One region of the Bacillus sp. TCT6 genome, then DNA from elsewhere that is predicted to be linked to it. Evidence: predicted binding sites of a transcription regulator. Region 1 holds the regulator's gene; the other holds the start of a gene.
What was found. The regulator Rex, encoded in region 1, represses fermentation and respiration genes when NADH is low (regulators of the CRP and FNR family bind a similar motif). The targets are predictions, from matches to a motif close to TTGTGAAATATTTCACAA.

Region 1 (8,351 bases):
TATGGGTTATCAAGAACTGCTTCCATTTTGTCAGAATCAGTAATCATGTAAGGAGATGCATATCCACGATCAAATTGCATACCTTCTACTACGTCTAATTCTGTTGTAAATCCTTTAGACTCTTCTAAAGTAATAACGCCGTCGTTACCAACGCGCTCCATTGCTTCAGCGATTAATTGACCTACTTCTTCGTCAGCTGCAGAAATAGCAGCTACTTGTGCGATAGAAGATTTGCCTTCGATTGGTTTAGAAATCGTTTTTAATTCTTCAATTGCAGCAGTAACAGCTTTTTCGATACCTTTACGAAGACCCATTGGGTTAGCACCAGCTGTTACGTTTTTAAGACCTTCACGAATCATAGCTTGCGCTAATACAGTTGCAGTTGTTGTTCCGTCACCAGCTACATCATTTGTTTTGCTAGCAACTTCTGCTACTAATTTCGCACCCATGTTTTCGAATGCATCTTCTAATTCGATTTCTTTTGCGATTGTTACACCATCATTTGTAATAAGTGGTGAACCAAATTTTTTCTCAAGTACAACGTTACGACCTTTTGGTCCAAGTGTTACTTTTACTGCGTTTGCAAGAGTGTCGACACCGCGAAGCATCGAACGACGTGCTTCTTCACTAAATTTAATATCTTTTGCCATAATAATTGACCCCCTTGGATTTTTTAAGATTTATATAATTAACCGATAACTGCTAAGATGTCACTTTCACGTAAAATCAAGTAGTCTGTACCTTCATATTTCACTTCAGTACCTGCATATTTTGAGAAGATGATAAGATCACCTGCTGCTACCTCTAAAGCAACACGCTCACCATTTTCAAGCACTCGACCAGTACCTACTGCAACAACTTTACCCTCTTGTGGTTTTTCTTTTGCAGTGTCTGGTAATACAATACCACTTGCTGTTTTTTCTTCTGCTTGAACAAGCTCAATTACAACGCGATCACCTAATGGCTTTAGCATGAACAATAACCTCCTCATTTTGTTATGTAAATTTTATTTATTAGCACTCAAGTCACCCGAGTGCTAACACACTTATAATAATAAATAATCTCAATTTCTTTTGCAAGTAAAAAAATCATAATTTTTTCGCAAATTACTATATAAACTTTCTATATAGAATACTGCCTTTACTATATGAATCGTTGTTTCCCCTACTCGTATGTTACAATATGAAAGACACCCTAAGTTGTTTTCGCTAAACGTACAACTTTTTCCTGTCTCCTACTTTAATTTAAAATACGTATTTACAAAAAAATCATAATTCGAATGAAAGTTTATATCGTAGATAACATATTTACATGTTATCCTACCTCATCTCATACACTAGAGTTAGAAAGGATGGTTAAACCATTTGAAGAAACAATACTGGTGGATTATCGTTACATACATTTTAATGCAATTATCTGGCGCTGTTGGATTACCACTTCTCCTAAAAACAGGACTCTATGATAATAGAGGATTTACCATTGAGGAAAAAGGACAAATCATAATGGGACACTGGGCAATTATTAGCTTCTTTGTTGCATTATGTATCGTACTTTGGTTACTTAGAACAGATATTCGCGACAGACATTTAGATGCAACGCGCTCTTCTGTTCCAGCTACAATTGGGTGGATTTTCATCGGATTATTCTTAGCTTTCTTTTCACAAATAGTTGCCGGTATGATCGAGATGCAGCTACTAGGAATTAAACAAGGTTCAGAAAATACAATGAAACTGATGGAAATTGCACGAACTACTCCTTGGTTCCTTATTGTTGTATCTATAATCGGACCTATCTTAGAAGAAATCGTATTTAGAAAAATTCTATTCGGTGCACTTTATAAGAAGTTCAACTTCTTTATTGCAGCTATCATTAGTTCACTTGTATTCGCAGCAATTCATTTTGATTTTACTCACTTATTGGTATACACTGCTATGGGGCTCGTATTCGCCTTCTTATATGTGAAGACGAAGCGCATTATCGTTCCTATTGCAGCTCATGTTGCGATGAATACATTAGTCGCTATTGGGCAAATTTTTATGAGCAATGAGCAAATTCAAGAAATGATTAAAGAAGCTGAAAAAATGCAAGGATTTATCGGAGGATTTTTTGTATGAGAAACTCACCATTGTTCATGGCCGCATTATACTTCCTTCTTGGATGTATCTTTACACGCTTCGCCATTACGAACGTGACAGATACAATCTGGAATGTGTGGACAATACTATTTGCAGTTATGGCAACAATTGATTTTAATTTGGCACTTCGCCTTATATTAGTTAAATTCACAAAGAAGAAACAATAATAAAACGCAGAGGTCGCTTCCTCTGCGTTTTATTGTGGATAGTTTTTCAAAAAGTAAACTAATGTTTGTAACTCTACAGCTAAATCAATATGATGAATTCTAATATTCTCTGATACGTTTAATCGTGCTGGTGTGAAATTCAAAATACCGTGCACGCTCGTTTCAGCTAATCTATCTGCTACAGCTTGTGCTACTGTAGCCGGTACTGTTAATATTGCCACTTGTATATCATTTGATAATCTCTCTTCTAATTCATCTAAATGATATACAGGAATGCCCCCGATTTCTGTTCCAACTTTCTCTTCACTAACATCAAATGCCATTTCAATTTTTGTATTATTGTTTTTCGTGAAATTATAATGTAAGAAAGCGGTCCCTAAATTACCTACTCCAATAAGTGCTACACGCGTTATATCATCTTGATCAAGTGTTTCGCGGAAAAATGATAATAAATAATTTACGTTATATCCATATCCCTTTTTCCCTAATGCTCCAAAATACGAAAAATCTCTTCGTATTGTTGCGGAATCTACTTTTACCGCTTCACTCAATTCGGCCGATGAAACACGCTGCTTACCAGAAAGAGATAAGTTTTGGATAAATCGATAGTATAGAGGCAATCTTTTAGCAGTGGCTTGTGGAATCTTTTGCTGATCCATATGACCTCTCCTCTCTTCCTATCTTTATTCATATACTTTAATCAAATACAGAAGTTTAGCACTCATTAAATTCCTTGTATAATAAAGAGAAGAAGTATTCTCTCTTTATTTTAAACTATACACTATTTTTAGTATGATTGAGAAATATAAACATGGCAAAGTTAAGAAATTATTTGAGGTGAGAACATTGATTTTATTACAAGTAAATGGACTTTCGAAATTATACGGTGCAGAAACAATTCTTGCAAACATAAAATTGGAAGTACAAACAAAAGATCGTATCGCATTAGTTGGAAGGAATGGAGCTGGAAAATCTACATTATTAAAAATTATCGCTGGTGAGTTATCACATGATGGTGGCGAAATTATAAAACCGAAAGATGTCTCAATCGGGTATTTAGCTCAAAATACTGGCCTAGAAACGTCTTTAACAATTTGGGATGAAATGCTAACCGTCTTTACCCACTTACAGCAAATGGAGACAAAACTTCGAAAGCTTGAGCAAGAAATGGGAAAAGAAGAAAACTTTTCAAACGAAGCTATATATGAAAGATTGTTAGCTGATTATGACCAATTGCAACTCAATTATAAAGATCAAGGTGGATATCAATACGAAGCGGATATTCGCTCCATTTTAAGCGGCCTTGGCTTCCCAGTTGAAACACACCAGACGACGATCTCTACTTTAAGTGGCGGGCAAAAAACAAGATTAGCTCTCGGGAAATTATTATTAACAAAACCAGACTTACTTATTTTGGACGAGCCTACAAACCATTTAGACATTGAAACATTAACATGGCTTGAGCAATATTTACAAGGTTATCCTGGCGCAATATTAATCGTTTCCCATGACCGTTATTTCTTAGACAAACTCGTTACACAAGTATATGAAATTTCGAATAAAGAAAGCAGACGATTTGTTGGTAACTACAGTAAATATTTAGACTTAAAATCAGCATTATATGATCAAGAAATGAAACGTTACGAAAAACAACAAGATGAAATCGCAAAACTTGAGGACTTCGTTCAAAAGAATATAGCTCGCGCTTCTACAACGAAACGTGCTCAAAGTCGCCGTAAACAACTAGACAGAATGGAATTATTAACGAGACCATTAGGGGATTCTAAGTCAGCATCATTCCACTTCGATATTGAAAAGCAAAGTGGAAATGATGTTTTACAAGTAAAAGATGCAACCATCGGCTATGAGGAGGACCCTATAATTGAACACGTAACTATGCGCTTAACTCGCGGAGATAGTGTTGCCTTAGTTGGTCCAAACGGAATTGGGAAATCCACATTATTAAAATCTATTGTGAATAAGTTACCACTATTAAATGGTAATGTTTCTTTCGGATCAAATGTATCTGTTGGCTATTATGACCAAGAACAAGCAAATTTAACATCTTCTAAACGGGTTTTAAATGAACTATGGGATGAATATCCACTGCAACCTGAAAAAGAAATCCGTACTATACTCGGGAATTTTTTATTCACAGGAGATGATGTACTGAAACCAGTATCTTCCCTTAGTGGTGGACAAAAAGCTCGATTAGCTCTTGCGAAACTTATGATGCAAAAGTCAAATTTATTAATTCTGGATGAGCCTACGAACCACCTTGATTTAAATAGTAAAGAGATTTTAGAGAATGCTTTAATTGATTATCCAGGGACTCTTCTATTTGTCTCACATGACCGCTACTTTATTAACCGTGTAACAACGACTGTGGTTGAGTTATCAACAGAAGGCGCACAGGAATATTTAGGGGATTACGATTACTATGTGGAGAAGAAAAATGAAATGATTGAACGTGCAGCATTTGAACAACAAGAACAGCAAGAAAATCAGGCACCTGTTCAAAAAACTGTAGCTCAAGAAAAATTAAATTATCTCGAAGAAAAAGAGCGTAAACAATTAGAACGTCAACGCACTCGAAAAATTGAAGAGCTAGAACAAAATATCGTAAACTTAGAAGAAGAAATTGCTACGTTAGAAGATCAACTTTGCTTACCAGAAATATATGCAGATTATGAAAAAGCTAGTGAAATTACAACTAAAAAACAAACGCTACAAGAACAGCTTGAAACTTGTATGGCAGAGTGGGAAGAGCTGCATGTATAAGAGTATTTAAATAAGGAAGATGTCTCATCAGTCATGATTTTTGACTATGCGACATCTTTTTTCTTTAAGTACATAAATAATTTTTTGGATATATCAATGGTAACTGGGAATATATCAACGATTTTTCAAATACATCTATCGTAACCCTATATACATAAACGATTCGACACGAAATATCGATTTACCGACAAGGATTGACAATATCAGCACCCTCTATAATGGAGGGATATTAAAAAATGTTTTTCGGGGATATCTTCTTGCTTTTTATTTCCCGAAAAACAATACACTCAAAGGTCAGACTTCATCTAGTTTATCCACAAGTTTATACACATATCCACCTTTATAAAATAACTATTAAACCAACTTTTCCACATTACCCACAGCCAACGAAAAAGTTACCAACACTTTATATACACAATAAAACCCACATTATCAACAGATAACATGGGTTTTATCCACAAGCTGTGGTTAATTATGTGCATAACTATGCTTCAATATCTAATCCTGGATTCGCATTTAAGGCTAATGTTGCACGCTTGCCTTGTTCATACGCAATTGTCCCTGCCGCTGCAATCATTGCTGCATTATCTGTGCATAAAGATAGCGGTGGAATAATTAGTTCAATGTTTTCTTTTTTTGCAAATTCTTCTTCTAATCGGGCACGAAGTCCTTTATTAGCAGCTACTCCACCAGCAAGAAGTAATTGCTTTACATTATAAGCTGCTGCTGCACGAGCTGCTTTCGTTACAAGTACATCTATTACACTTTCTTGGAAACTTGCCGCTAAATCTTCTGGTTTAATTTCTATACCACGTTGTTTCGCGTTATGCACAGTGTTGATAACTGCTGATTTCAATCCACTAAAGCTAAAATCATATGAATCCGGTTCTAGCCATGCACGAGGCAAATCAATTGTTGGTTCTCCTTCATGTGCAAGGCGATCAATATGAGGACCACCTGGATATGGCATAGATAACGTACGAGCTACTTTATCATATGCTTCTCCAGCTGCATCATCTCGCGTTTCACCAATTACTTCAAATGAACCATGTTCTTTCATATAAACAAGTTCTGTATGCCCACCAGATACAACAAGTGATAATAGCGGGAATTGCACTTCTTTTACTAAACGGTTCGCATAAATATGACCAGCAATATGATGAACACCGACTAGCGGAATATCATGTGCAAAAGCTACTGCCTTCGCTGCATTTACCCCAATTAGAAGTGCTCCTACTAAACCAGGCCCTTCTGTTACAGCGATTGCATCAATATCATCAAATGTTATGTTTGCTTCTTTTAAAGCTTCTTCTAACACAACTGTAATTTCTTCTACATGATGACGGGATGCAATCTCTGGTACAACGCCGCCAAAACGTTTATGACTTTCAATTTGTGATGCAACGACATTCGCAATAATTTCCGTCCCATTTTTAACAACCGCTACCGCTGTTTCATCACAGCTCGTTTCAATCCCAAGTATAATCGTATTTTTTTCCATTATATATTCACCCACATTACAAGACCATCTTCCTGATTGTCTGCATAGTATCGTTTACGAATTCCACCATTTTGAAATCCATATTTTTTGTATAACTGCTTTGCTACTTCATTTGATACACGTACTTCAAGCGTCATTGTTTTTACCCCTAGTTCTTTCGCTTCTGAAATAACTGCTTTCAATAAGGCATCTCCTAACTTTTGACCTCGGTATTCTGGCAAAATAGCTATATTTGTTATATGTGATTCATCAATAATTATCCACAATCCACAATACCCGATTACACGACCATCTTTTTCTAACACAATATAATGTGCATGTTCATTCATCGTTAATTCACGGTGAAAAGCATCTGCAGTCCAAGGAGTTGAAAAAGATACTTCTTCAATAGCTACAATTTGAGCAATATCATCAAGTTCCATCTTTCTAAATATCATATCCATCTTCTGCAAGGCCCCTACTTGTTTTGACTTTCTAACCACTTTGTTTCAGCTTCAGCTAAACGAAGATAGCTCGGAACAAACGTATGCACATCATGTTCTTCTTTTTGTAATCCTAAAAATGCTAGCTCACTTGGTCTTGGATTATTTTTAGTAAAAGGAGCGAATACAGCTTGATCACCTAAATATTCTATAATTGTTTCTTTATGCAATTTAACATCATTACCGATAAATAAAACAGGCTGTCCTTTATCTTTTAACATTTGCAACCAGTCTACAATAAGAATAATTCGGTCTTCTTCTATTGAAGTTAACTGCTCTCCTTCGTATGTATATAATCCAGTATAGATTTGCCCACGCCTTCCATCAAATAAAGGACAAATTAATCCATTAAAGTTAGCACCGTTTGCAGCTACTACCTCTAAACTTGATACACCTACAATTGGTATTTGAAGTGACCAAGCTAATGTTTTTGCCGCTGTCACGCCTATGCGAACACCTGTATATGATCCAGGTCCAGCAGCTACAACGATTTTAGTTAATTCCTTCGGTTTTACACCACATTCTTTTAACAGTTGCTCTACAGCTGGCATAAGACGTACAGAATGGTTTTTCGTCAAATTTGTAATGATTTCCCCAATCACGTTTCCTTCCTCAATAAGGGATACACCCATTACGTAATTTGAAGTATCAATTGCTAGTACTTTCATCTTGTAATAGCTCCTCACATAATCTAATATAGCGATTTCCAATTGGCTCGAGTATAATTTTTCTTGTGTCATCTCCCGCATGGAATAAACTAATTTGTAACTTTTCATTCGGTAAATATGCTTCTATTAAATGAGCCCATTCCACTACCGTAATTCCTTCACCGTAGAAATACTCATCAAAGCCTAAGTCCTCTTCGCTTTCTGCTAAGCGATACACGTCCATATGATATAGCGGTAATCTTCCTTTATATTCTTTAATAATATTAAAGGTAGGACTATTTACAACTCTTTTCACTCCAAGACCTTTTGCTAGTCCCTTTGTAAAAGTCGTCTTACCAGCTCCAAGATCTCCTTCTAAAATAATTACATCTTGTGCCTCTACGAGTTCACCTAGTTTTTCTGATAATCTTTGTGTTTCCTCAGAAGATTTTGTTGTTACTTCATATTTACTCACAGACTTCACCTACTTTACTCACAATGTTCTCTGCTCTTTATTATACAGGTTTTGAATATATAAAAAAGTCCTTAGGAGTTGTCCTAAGGATAGTTTGACTGTCTTTATTAGTTTTTTGTTAAAACAAATAAAAAAATACGAAACAACTTGTTTCGTTCTTTTC
Region 2 (8,351 bases), 1.8 Mb from region 1:
CATTCAAATCTCCTCCTTTCAATCGATATACTATAATTTATGAAATCTCTTTCAAAAAGTAATAGTAAATATATCTATTTTCCCTTATATGCAAATAAATGTTTATAAGTCTAGTAAAAATATTAATTTTCTAAATTTATATAAAACGTGTAATATCCAATAAGTTCCTATATAATCAATAAGAAAAATCTTACAAATGGAGGTATGAAAATGGCGATTTTGAGTAATATTGGTGCAGCTTTATTTTTTATTGCTTTTATTCTTTTAATCTTATGTATCATTTCATTCTTTAAAAAAAATGGAAAAGCAAAACAATATGGACGTCCTACCGTTATTCTTTTTATGATTTCAATTATATTAATAGTGACTGGTACAACAAAATCTGAACACCCAGTCATCGAATTTTTTGCTATTTTAAGTTTCATTCTATTTATATTCTTCCTTGTACTTGCAATATTATCTGTTATTAAGAAAACAGGTGTAGCAAAAAAACAATTTATTATTACAGCCGTATTATTTGTCATTTTTGTTGCGCTATTAGGTATTTCAGCTCCTTCTTCTGAAAAAACGACAGCAACTAGTACAAAAGTTGCCTCTAACAATGAAGAACAAAAAGATAGCGAAAAGAAAAAAGAACTAGAAAAGAAAGAGGCTGACGAAAAAACTCAAAAGCAAGAAGATGAGAAGCGTCAAGCCGAGGAACAAGCTCGTAAGCAAGAAGATGAAAAACGTCTAGCCGAGGAACAAGCTCGTAAGCAAGAAGATGAAAAACGTCTAGCCGAGGAACAAGCTCGTAAGCAAGAGGATGAAGAACGTCTAGCTGATGAACAGGCTCGTAAACAACAAGAAGAACAAAAACGTCAGGCTGATGAACAAGCTCGTAAGCAACAAGAAGAACAAAAACGTCAGGCTGATGAACAAGCTCGTAAGCAACAAGAAGAACAAAAACGTCAGGCTGATGAACAAGCTCGTAAGCAACAAGAAGAGCAAAAAGCACAGCAAACTCAAACACAACCTACCTCAGGAAATACTAGTAGTGCATATTACAAAAATTGTGATGCAGTTAGAGCTGCGGGGAAAGCTCCTCTATATAAAGATCAACCAGGATATAGTCGTAAACTAGATAGAGACGGCGATGGAGTTGCATGCGAATAATAGTAATAAAAAAGAAGCTTAGTAAAAGCTTCTTTTTTTACTGTAATGCCTTACATTTAATATCCCTTTCTCTTATTTAGATGTGTTCTTAAATAAATTTCATACTATTATTCTCAAAAATGACACATAATAAGTGATTTCAATCACCACATTGATTTTCATTTATCGCTATTCTTAATTTAGTAATTACATTCAAACTTTATGGAGGCGTTCATATGAAACATACATTTACTGAAACTTCTATTGTCGGTGAGATCGTTACACAATTCCCGAAAGCTAGTGATCTTTTTAAATCATATAGAATAGATTTTTGTTGTGGTGGCAATAAACCGCTTATTGATGCAATTCATGAAAGAAATTTATCAGCTACTGAAGTGCTTACAGAGTTAAATACGCTTTATAATAATATGAAACGATTAAATGAATCTGAAATTGATTGGAAAAATGCTTCTTATCGCGAATTGATTGATTATGTTATAAATAAGCATCATCGCTATTTAAATGAAGAGTTGCCACAATTAAGTCCGTATGTGACAAAAGTATTACGTGTTCATGGGGCAAGTCAGCCTCATTTAGCTCAAATTCATAAGCTATTTCATGAACTAAAGATGGAACTAGAACAACATTTAATTAAAGAAGAAACAGAAGATTTTCCATTAATTTTAGAATTTGAACAAAATCCAACTGAAGAAAACTATGTGAAGTTACGTAAAGTAGTAGATGAGTTGGAAAATGAACATAACCACGCAGGCAACATTATTAAAGAGCTTCGTAAAGTTACAAATGACTTTACTCCTCCAGAAGGAGCTTGCGGCACTTATCGACTTGTTTACCAACGCCTTGAAGCACTAGAGTCTGATTTATTTGAGCATATTCATTTAGAAAATAACATTTTATTTCCACGTGCAATTACGAGAGTGTAAATTAAGTGCAGGACATGAGTGTAAATACTTATGTCCTGTTTTTTCATTTGGTAAAGAATATACACATCCCTCTCGAATAAGTCCGAATTTTAACAATTTGTGAATCATTGTAAAAATGTGATAAATATCACATCTCCCTCTTTTTAAATTTTCTATAATAGAAATATAATCCTTTGTTCAACACTTCACATAAAAAGGGGAAACGAAAATGAAAAAACGTTTAGTTATGATCGGAAATGGTATGGCTGGCATACGTTGTATGGAAGAAATATTAAAACATGATAGTGATTCATATGAGATTACTATTTTTGGAGATGAACCACATCCAAACTACAATCGCATTATGCTCTCTCATGTTTTACAAGGCAAAACAAATATGCAAGATATCATTATGAATGAATATAGTTGGTATGAGGAAAATGAAATAACTTTGTATACAGATGAAAGGGTTCAAAGTATTAACCGAGAAGAAAAAATAATTATCACAGAAAAAAATCGTACTCTTACATATGACAAACTAATTATCGCAACAGGTTCTAGTGCTTTTATTTTGCCCGTTGAAGGTTCTACTCTTCCTGGCGTAACAGGATTTCGAACTATTGAAGATACACAATTTATGATTGATACCGCTAATGAAAAGAAAAAGGCTGTTGTCATTGGTGGTGGATTACTTGGCTTAGAAGCTGCAAGAGGTCTTATTGATTTAGGAATGGACGTATATGTCGTTCATTTAATGCCAAGCTTAATGGAGCAACAACTAGATGCCAAAGCAGCTTCTCTATTACGCGAAGATTTAGAAGCGCAAGGCATGCAATTTCTAATGGAAAAGAAAACTGTAAAAATTCTTGGTACAGACCATGTTGAGGGCATTCAATTTGAAGATGGTGAAGTTGTAGATTGTGATTTAATCGTAATGGCTGTCGGAATACGCCCAAATACGCAAATAGCAAAAGATGCTGGTTTAATTGTAAATCGCGGTATTGTAGTCAATGACTATATGCTAACAAATGATGAATCCATTTATGCAGTTGGAGAATGTGCAGAACATGACGGTATCGCATATGGACTTGTTGCTCCTCTTTATGAACAAGGTGCGATATTAGCAAAACATATAACGAATTTACAAACTGATGGATATACGGGCAGTATCGTCGGTACGCAATTAAAAGTTGCAGGTTGTGATTTATTCTCTGCTGGCCAAATTTATGAAGATGACCAAACGAAAGCAATATCCATCTTTGATGAATGTAAACGTTCCTATAAAAAAGTATTAATTCGTGACAATAAAGTCGTCGGTATCGTTTTATATGGTGACACAGCTGACGGTACACGCCTCTTTAGCATGTTAAAGAAAGAAGAGGATATACAAGAATATACAACCGCTTCCCTTCTCCACAAAGCTGGTGAAGAAAGTGTACTTGACGTTGCTACAATGAGTGCGGATGACACGATTTGCGGATGTAATGGTGTTACGAAAGGTACAATCGTTCACGCCATTTTAGAACAAGAGTTAACGACTTTTGAAGAAGTTAAGGGCTGTACGAAAGCCGCAGGTTCTTGTGGTAAATGCCGTCCGCTTGTGGAACAAGTTTTATCTCATACACTTGGAGATGCTTTTGATGCCTCAGCGCAATCTGCCGGTATGTGTGGATGTACAACTTTATCCCGTGATGAAGTCGTAGCGGCCATTCACGAGAAAGGCTTAAAATCTCCAAAAGAAGTACGAAATGTTCTTGGTTTTATACATGAAGAAGGCTGTTCAAAATGTCGTCCTGCTTTAAACTACTATTTACGTATGGCGATTCCAGAAGAATATGAAGATGATAAATCGTCCCGTTTCGTTAATGAAAGAATGAATGGTAACATCCAGCACGATGGTACATTCTCTGTTATTCCACGCATGTACGGAGGCGTTACAACAGCTGATGATTTAATGAAAATTGCTGAAGTTGCGAAAAAGTACGATGTTCCTCTTGTGAAAATTACAGGTGCAAGCCGAATCGGCTTATATGGTGTTAAGAAGCAAGATTTACCTAACGTATGGGCTGACTTACATATGACTTCGGGATATGCATATTCAAAATCGCTTCGTAATGTAAAATCATGTGTTGGTTCTCGCTTCTGCCGTTTCGGTACGAAAGATTCATTAGGACTTGGTATGTTGCTTGAACAATCATTAGAAATGGTAGATACACCTCATAAAATGAAGATGGGTGTAACGGGCTGTCCGCGTAACTGTGCGGAAGTACTGACGAAAGATTTTGGCGTTGTTTGTGTCGAAAATGGATACCAACTTTATATTGGCGGAAATGGTGGTACGGAAGTACGCGAAGCTGATTTTGTAATGATTGTCCCTACTGAAGATGATGTCCTTCGCATCGCTACAGCTTATATGCAATATTATCGTGAAACTGGTATTTATGGAGAGCGTACTGCCTACTGGACAGAACGTTTAGGCTTCGATCACATAAAAGAAATACTGCAAGATGCAAATATGGTCACTAAGTTAAATGAACGTTTCCAAAAAGCTCGTGGCACATATAAAGAAGCATGGGGACAAGCACTAGAAACGAAATCATTAAAAGCGATGTATGAAGTAGAAACTGTGAAATAAGGAGCTGTGATCTATATGATACAAACGAAAGAAAAAATAAAAGTTATGCGTGCGGAAGACCTTCCTATTCAAATCGGTAAAGAGGTGCAAATGAATGGTATGTCTATCGCCCTATTCCGCCTTTCAAATGGAGATATTCGAGCTGTAGAAAATCGTTGTCCTCATAAAAACGGACCGTTAGCAGAAGGAATTGTATCTGGAGAATTCGTCTTTTGTCCACTGCATGATTGGAAAATTTCATTACTAACAGGTGAAGTGCAAAAACCTGATGACGGCTGTATCCAAACATACGAAGTAGAAGTTATTGATGGTGACATTTATATAAACATGTAATTTACGAAAGGAAGCCTCCTCTGGCTTCCTTTTACATAAAAATAGAAGAGGTGCGATTATGAACGGATATGTATATTTAGTTGGTGCAGGACCAGGTGATGAAGGGCTTATTACAAAGAAAGCGATAGATTGTTTAAAGCGTGCAGATATCGTTTTATATGACCGTTTATTAAACCCTTTCTTTCTTAGTTATACAAAAGAAACATGTGAACTTATGTATTGCGGCAAAATGCCAAAGAATCATATTATGCGACAAGAAATGATTAACGCCCACCTCCTTCAATTCGCACAAGAAGGAAAAATCGTTGTCCGATTAAAGGGCGGAGATCCATCTATTTTTGGCCGCGTTGGTGAAGAAGCAGAAACTTTAGCAGCAGCGAACGTTCCATATGAAATCGTACCAGGTATTACATCTAGCATCGCCGCTAGTAGCTATGCAGGTATCCCCCTCACCCACCGTAACTACAGTAATAGCATCACTTTATTAACTGGGCATGCAAAAGGCCCTTTAACCGATCATGGAAAATATAATTCATCCTATAATAGCGACACGATCGCCTACTACATGGGTATAAAAAACTTACCTACAATTTGTGAAAACTTACTACAAGCAGGAAAGAAAAAAGATACACCAGTAGCCGTCATTGAATGGGGTACAACTGGTAAACAACGTGTAGTCACAGGGACACTGTCCACCATTGTTTCTATCGTCAAAGACGAAAATATTTCTAACCCTTCTATGACAATTGTTGGTGATGTTGTTACTTTACGGAATCAAATTGCTTGGAAAGAACGTAAACCATTGCACGGCAAGAAAGTTTTACTTGCATCTGCAACAAATAAAAAAAGCGCAATAAAGCAAATGTTACAAGAGTCCGGTGCAGAAATATATCAAATTCCAATTTTCCAAAAGAAAGAATACACATTAACCTCTGAACAAATTAATAAGATTTTTAACGTTGATCGTCTTGTATTTTGTTCCGCTGAGAGTGTAGACATCTTAGTGCAATCATGTAGTAAATATCATAAAGATATTCGCTCCTTACAGGCAGAGCTTCAGTATATGAACCTTTCTATTCAAGAAAAGCTTATGCAATATGGATTGTTAAGTAAACCTGCGCAATTTTCTTCGAATTCAACGATTTATTTAGGACGAAACATTAACCGAATTGCTGTTATTCAAGAAAAAATTGGTGCTGGTTCCTATATGATGACTCATGAGTACACAATTGATCATCGCTTCGATGAAATTCATTCCCGTATGCTTTCTGAATTCTCATGGGACAGCATTGTATTTGAAGGTCGTGCTTCTATTGATACGTTTCTAGCAGAAATAAAACGCCTAGGCTTTATCAATATTCTTACTCTCCCATTCTCGTATACCGACGTTCCAACTTTACACTATGCGAATAAAGTCGGTTTTCATAATGTAGATGAGCAATTACAAGACATGATTATGAAGAAAGATTTGGTGGTACGATGAAAGGAATTGTATATGTTGGACACGGGAGCCGCTTACAAAAAGGTAACGAACAATTCATTCACTTTATTCAATCTGTTATAAAAGAACGTAACGAACGGATTCAAAAAATAGCTTTCCTAGAACTAACGACACCTACCATTTCGGATGCAGTTACAGAAGCAATACTAGAGGGTGCAACTGCAATAATGATTGTACCTGTTTTATTATTTGCAGCAGCTCACTATAAACGTGATATTCCTTTTGAGATAGAGAAAATACAAAAGCAATATCCACATATAACATTTTCAGTTGTACAACCTTTTAGTACACATCCACATATGGTTGAACTTGTAGTAAAAAGAATACGTGAAACTATGCCAATGCAAGGTAGTAGTGTTTTACTCGTAGGGAGAGGCAGTAGTGATCCACAGCCGTTACATGAATTACAACAAATCGGAGCAGTCGTCGAACGAAAACTCAGTATGCCAGTATCGTGCTCCTTTTTAACGAAAGGAACTCCCTCTTTTACTGCTGAGCTCAAGGCTATAACATCGACTTCATCCCATGTATATGTCATGCCGTACCTTCTCTTTACCGGATTATTACTTCAAAAAATTAAATTGCATGCAAAAAAATACGATCACGTTACAACTTGTAACTGTCTTCAGTTTGATAGATACATGAAGTTAACATTATTAGAACGAATGGAGGAATGCATATATGTATAACATGTACCCTCTTATGTTTAATTTAAATAAAAAAGTGGTCGTTATAGTTGGTGGTGGTAAAATCGCATATCGAAAAGCGTCCGGATTAAAGGATACAGGCGCTTTTGTCACCGTTATCAGCCCAGAAATTTGCGAGGAAATGAAGGAACTTCCTTATATTACTTGGAAGCAAAAAGCTTTTAGTAATAATGATATTAAAGATGCTCATCTTATTTATGCAGCTACAAATCAACATGCTGTAAATATGATGGTCAAACAGGCCGCCCATGATTTCCAGTGGGTTAACGTCGTAAGTGATGGTACAAAATCATCGTTTCACACACCTGGTGTCATCCGACATGATGAATATGTTGTCACTATTTCAACTTCAGGTAAAGATCCATCGTTTACGAAGCATTTGAAGCAGGAACTAACATCTATATTTCCTAAACTTATAAACAAGCTTTCTCGTACTCATAAAATGTAATCTATCACTTAGCTAAAATAGTAATTAACTTTGAACAAACGTTTTTTAGAGGCGTTTGTTCCTTTTGCTTTAGTTTCGCTTTTTAGGATCAGACAAACAATTGGACAAGAATCTGTGAAGAAAAATAGCGGCAACAATTACGGACAAAAAAAGCAGTTGCTTGAGAGCAACTGCTTCAATACAGGTTTTATATTGGATATTCATTCAACCAAATTAGCGCTTGTTCATAATCATCAAAAAATCTCACAGATTCTTTCGTATTAGATTGTTGTAAATAATCCATTATCTCCCCCTCTTCAAGGAGAAATGCAATTGCCTTACTGTTATTCAAAATGATTTCATTGAAGAACTTCTCTTTCCATACTTTTTGAACAGAAAAATGATTTGGCGTGTATCCTTTTCTATCCACCAACAATTTGTATTTCCGCCCTTCAGAAATGAATTGCTGACAAACCTGCTCAAAACCATTAAACCATTCATACACATCATCTGTTTTTATATTTCCAACTAGATGGGTAACAATTATATCTCCTGAAACTGTTGTGCTGATATTCTGTTTACTCAACTTGGAATCCCTCCTTAGTTACAATTTTGCGGAAAAACCGCATAAAATCAATAAAGAAAAAATTCTTACTTGACACTCCCACCCCATCGCTATCAAACTAAGCTC

Region 2: the regulator Rex is predicted to act here: its motif matches at 2,194-2,211, upstream of nirB (NADPH-nitrite reductase large subunit).

Annotation. Positions count from the first base shown of each region.
Region 1 is NZ_JBVYHX010000001.1:7-8,357, reverse strand. Features, by position in the region: gene groL (chaperonin GroEL) at 1-650, opposite strand, end outside; gene groES (co-chaperone GroES) at 689-973, opposite strand; gene AC0ONG_RS00040 (CPBP family intramembrane glutamic endopeptidase) at 1,365-2,114, shown strand; gene AC0ONG_RS00035 (YdiK family protein) at 2,111-2,302, shown strand; gene AC0ONG_RS00030 (redox-sensing transcriptional repressor Rex) at 2,332-2,961, opposite strand; gene AC0ONG_RS00025 (ABC-F family ATP-binding cassette domain-containing protein) at 3,149-5,083, shown strand; gene tsaD (tRNA (adenosine(37)-N6)-threonylcarbamoyltransferase complex transferase subunit TsaD) at 5,568-6,584, opposite strand; gene rimI (ribosomal protein S18-alanine N-acetyltransferase) at 6,584-7,027, opposite strand; gene tsaB (tRNA (adenosine(37)-N6)-threonylcarbamoyltransferase complex dimerization subunit type 1 TsaB) at 7,042-7,734, opposite strand; gene tsaE (tRNA (adenosine(37)-N6)-threonylcarbamoyltransferase complex ATPase subunit type 1 TsaE) at 7,715-8,188, opposite strand.
Region 2 is NZ_JBVYHX010000001.1:1,775,304-1,783,654, reverse strand. Features, by position in the region: gene exsG (exosporium protein ExsG) at 1-3, opposite strand, end outside; gene AC0ONG_RS09115 (excalibur calcium-binding domain-containing protein) at 211-1,155, shown strand; gene ric (iron-sulfur cluster repair di-iron protein) at 1,371-2,078, shown strand; gene nirB (NADPH-nitrite reductase large subunit) at 2,287-4,692, shown strand; gene nirD (nitrite reductase small subunit NirD) at 4,708-5,025, shown strand; gene AC0ONG_RS09095 (uroporphyrin-III C-methyltransferase) at 5,084-6,508, shown strand; gene AC0ONG_RS09090 (sirohydrochlorin chelatase) at 6,505-7,215, shown strand; gene AC0ONG_RS09085 (precorrin-2 dehydrogenase) at 7,208-7,681, shown strand; gene AC0ONG_RS09080 (hypothetical protein) at 7,869-8,246, opposite strand.